One region of the Frigoribacterium sp. RIT-PI-h genome, then DNA from elsewhere that is predicted to be linked to it. Evidence: predicted binding sites of a transcription regulator. Region 1 holds the regulator's gene; the other holds the start of a gene.
The links. The regulator HrcA, encoded in region 1, represses chaperone genes, less so after heat shock. The targets are predictions, from matches to a motif close to TTNGCACTCGNNNNNNNCGAGTGCNAA.
Positions count from the first base shown of each region.

Region 1 (2,182 bases):
GCTGCGGGCCGAGGTCGTACCGTTCGCGCTGCTGCGGATCGCTGAGCACGTCGTAGGCGTGCGTGACGTCCTTGAAGCGTTCGGACGCCTCGGGGCTGGGGTTGACGTCGGGGTGCAGCTCGCGGGCGAGCTTGCGGTACGCCTTCTTGATCTCTTCCGGGGTCGCCTGACGGTCGACTCCGAGGACGTCGTAATGATCTGCCACTGGTTCTCGTCTGCCTCTGGTGTGGTGTGGTGGTCTTCCCGGCGGGGCCGGGCCCGGCGGACCGGGACGGGGATGGGGGTCGTGGGACGGCCGGGGCCGTCGGCGTCGGCTACCGTTCGGCGAGCAGCGACGACAGGTAGCGGGCGACGGCACGCACCGCCGCCATGTTGGTCGAGTAGTCCATGCGCATGGGCCCGAGGACGCCGAGCCTCGCGATCTCGCTGCCCTGCGTCGAGTACCCGCTGGCCAGCACCGACGCCTGCGACAACCCGAACGAGGCGTTTTCACGCCCGATGCTCGCGGCCACGTCGACGGCGTCGAGTTGCATCTCGCCGAACAACCGCAGCAGCGCGACCTGCTCTTCGATCGCCTCGAGCACCGGGAAGAGGTCGCCGCTGAAGTCGTCGCCCGTGCGCACGAGGTTCGCCGCGCCGGCCATGACGAGGCGGTCCTGGCGTCCGGCGGCGATCTGCTCGGTGAGGCTCGCGACGACGACGCCGACGACCGCCGCGAGGTCGGGGCGGAAGCGCGTCGGCAGGTCGGTGAGGGCCGTGGACGCCTCGCCCAGGGGCCGTCCGCCGACCGCGGCGTTGATGGCGGCCCGCAGCTCGGACAGGAAGGACTCGTCGACGGTGGTGCGGATGTCGACGACCCGCTGCTCGACCTGGCCGCTGTCGGTGATGAGCACCGTCATGACGCGGCCGTCGCCCAGGCTGACCAGCTCGACGTGACGCACGCGGGCCCGGGAGAAGGTGGGGTACTGCACCAGCGCCACCTGGTTGGTGAGCTGCGACAGCAGACGGACCGTCCGACCCAGCACCTCGTCGAGGTCGGTGGAGTCGCCGAGGAAGGTCTCGATGGCCTGACGCTGGGCGGCGCTGAGCGGTCGCAGGTCGGCGAGCTGGTTGACGAAGAGCCGGTAGCCCTTGTCGGTCGGCACGCGACCCGACGAGGTGTGCGGGGCCGCGATGAGCTCTTCTTCTTCGAGCAGCGCCATGTCGTTGCGGATCGTCGCCGCCGAGACGCCGAACTGGTGTCGCTCGACGATGGACTTGGACCCCACCGGCTCGCGGGACGCGACGTAGTCGTGCACGATGACGCGCAGCACTTCGAGACCGCGTTCGGAGACCATGACGCACCTCTCTTCGCTCGACGCCCCCCGGGTCGTCCGCACGCCGGGCGACCGGGCCTGGCACTCGCCGTGCCGGACTGCCAATCGTACGACACCTCCGTCGCGAGGCCTACTCGCGCCGCGCCCGGCTGCCCTAGGGTGGCGGGGACATCCGCAGGACACTCACGAACAGGTGCAGCCATGACCGAGACCCCTCCCGCCCAGCCGAACGGCCCGCAGAACGGTCAGCCCGGCCAGAACGGGCAGCCCGGCCAGCCCTACGGCCAAGGCCAGCAGCCCGGTCAGCCCTTCGGTCAGGGCCAGCAGCCCGGCCCCGGCTACGGTCAGCAGCCCGGCTACCAGCCGCAGCCCGTCCAGCCCATGCGCCCTGAGGACGAGAAGCTCTGGGCCACGCTCATCCACCTCGGCGGCATCATCTTCGCGTTCGTCCCGGCGCTCGTCGGCTACCTCGTGCTCAAGGACCGCGGCCCGTTCATCCGGGAGCACACCAAGACGGCGCTGAACTTCCAGATCACCATGGCCATCGTCTACGTGATCTCGGCGATCCTGACGGTCATCGTCATCGGCGGCGTTCTCGCACTCGTCGCCGGCATCCTCGTCGTCATCTTCTCGATCATCGCCGCCGTCGCGGCCAACAAGGGCCAGTGGTACAAGTACCCGCTGACCATCGAGTTCATCAAGTAGACGGTCGACCGGCCCGGACGGGCACGACGCGAGGCGCGACTCCCCCGGGAGCCGCGCCTCCTGCGTTCCCGGCCCGCGCCTCCTCGGTCCGCCGTGCGCGAGGCGCAGGAGGTGGGTGCGCGGTCAGTCGGGCAGCAGGCGCCGCACGACGGCGTCGGCCA
Region 1 covers NZ_LHOZ01000067.1:4,051-6,232, reverse strand. The annotation lists gene dnaJ (molecular chaperone DnaJ) at 1-205, opposite strand, end outside; gene hrcA (heat-inducible transcriptional repressor HrcA) at 315-1,337, opposite strand; gene AEQ27_RS18305 (DUF4870 domain-containing protein) at 1,518-2,021, shown strand; gene hemW (radical SAM family heme chaperone HemW) at 2,145-2,182, opposite strand, start outside.

Region 2 (2,182 bases), on a different contig from region 1:
TCCAGTTCGTCAACCCGTCGTCGTCGAGCACAGCCGAGGCCCAGGCGCCCGACACCGAGACGGCGACCCCGACGGCCACGCCGACGGTGGCCCCGCTGACGGACCCCTCGCAGGTCGACCCCTCGGTCACCACCATCACCGTCCTGAACGGCACGGCCACCGCCGGGCTCGCCGGTTCGGCCTCCGAGCGGCTCGAGACCGCCGGCTGGGGCGTCGGCACCCAGGGCAACGCCAGCGAGCGCGTCGCGACGTCCACCGTCTACTACTCGGCGGCCGACGACGAGGCCGCGGCGCTCGGACTCGCCCAGCAGCTCGGCATCACCGACGTCGAGGCGAGCGACGCCTTCCCGGGTGCCGCCGTCACGATCGTCCTCGGGGCCGACTACAGCGCCTGACGACGCCGCCCTGGCGGTCTCGATCCGAGGAGGCGCGGGCCCCGTCGGGCCCTCACCTCGCCTCCCGTGTTACGTCCACGTTTAATAACCGGTGAAATCCTCGTTTTCTGCGGGTGTTTCTCGGATGAGGTGCCCTTTTCCGCTTTTCGCGTGATTAGCATCTGGAATTGGTCGCCCCCCACGGCTCGCCGACCTGGTGTTCTGCACGAGTGACGCTGTCCCGTCCGGGCTCGCAGATGACTGCGTCGACGACCCGGCTCTGCAGCACCGCACGCGCCGTACCACCACAGCAAGGAGAGCGACACCATGGCAAACGGGACCGTGAAATGGTTCAACGCGGAGAAGGGCTACGGCTTCATCACCGTCGAGGGAGACGGCCAGGACGTCTTCGTGCACTACTCGGCGATCGACATGAGCGGGTACAAGGTCCTCGAAGAGGGTCAGGCCGTCGTGTTCGAGGTCGGCACGGGTGACAAGGGGCCGCAGGCGGAGTCCGTCCGGCTCGCCTGAGGCCCGTCGGTGCGCGTCGACGCACCCACCCCCTCGCCGCACGCCGTCACGGTCCACCGTGGCGGCGTGCTCGTGTGTCCGGGCCCCGCCACGTCACTTGCACTCTCATCGGGCGAGTGCCAGAATCGTTGCTGGCACTCGCGACACGTGAGTGCCAATGCTTCTGCTTCATGACGTCCGGGAGGGACGAAAAACACACATGGCTAAGATCATTGCTTTTGACGAAGAGGCCCGTCGTGGCCTCGAGCGTGGCCTGAACATCCTGGCCGACGCGGTGAAGGTCACGCTCGGCCCGCGTGGTCGCAACGTCGTGCTCGAGAAGAAGTGGGGCGCCCCCACCATCACGAACGACGGCGTCTCCATCGCCAAAGAGATCGAGCTCGACGACCCCTTCGAGAAGATCGGTGCCGAGCTCGTCAAAGAGGTCGCGAAGAAGACCGACGACGTCGCCGGTGACGGCACGACCACCGCGACGGTGCTGGCCCAGGCCCTCGTCCGCGAAGGTCTGCGCAACGTCGCGGCCGGTGCCGACCCCATCTCGCTGAAGCGCGGCATCGAGAAGGCCGCCCAGGCCGTCTCCGACCAGCTGCTCGCCGACGCGAAGGACATCGAGACCAAAGAGCAGATCGCTGCCACGGCCTCGATCTCCGCTGCCGACCCCACCATCGGTGCACTCATCGCCGAAGCGATCGACAAGGTCGGCAAAGAGGGCGTCGTCACCGTCGAAGAGAGCAACACCTTCGGCACCGAGCTCGAGCTCACCGAGGGCATGCGCTTCGACAAGGGCTACCTGTCGCAGTACTTCGTCACCGACCCCGAGCGCCAGGAAGCCGTCTTCGAAGACGCCTACGTGCTCATCGTCAACTCGAAGATCTCGAACATCAAAGACCTGCTGCCGATCGTCGACAAGGTCATCCAGTCGGGCAAGCAGCTGCTCATCATCGCCGAGGACGTCGACGGCGAGGCCCTGGCCACGCTCGTCGTGAACAAGATCCGCGGCATCTTCAAGTCGGTCGCCGTCAAGGCCCCCGGCTTCGGCGACCGTCGCAAGGCGCAGCTGCAGGACATCGCGATCCTCACCGGTGGTCAGGTCATCGCCGAAGAGGTCGGCCTCAAGCTCGAGAACGCGACGCTCGACCTGCTCGGTCGTGCCCGCAAGGTCATCATCACCAAGGACGAGACGACCATCGTCGAGGGTGCCGGTGACGACGAGCAGATCGCCGGCCGCGTCCGTCAGATCCGCAGCGAGATCGAGGCGACCGACAGCGACTACGACC
Region 2 covers NZ_LHOZ01000080.1:28,628-30,809, reverse strand. The annotation lists gene AEQ27_RS11745 (LytR C-terminal domain-containing protein) at 1-395, shown strand, start outside; gene AEQ27_RS11740 (cold-shock protein) at 702-905, shown strand; gene groL (chaperonin GroEL) at 1,105-2,182, shown strand, end outside.
Region 2: groL (chaperonin GroEL) is a predicted target of HrcA. The motif match lies at 1,037-1,063, and genes of this name have one in related genera.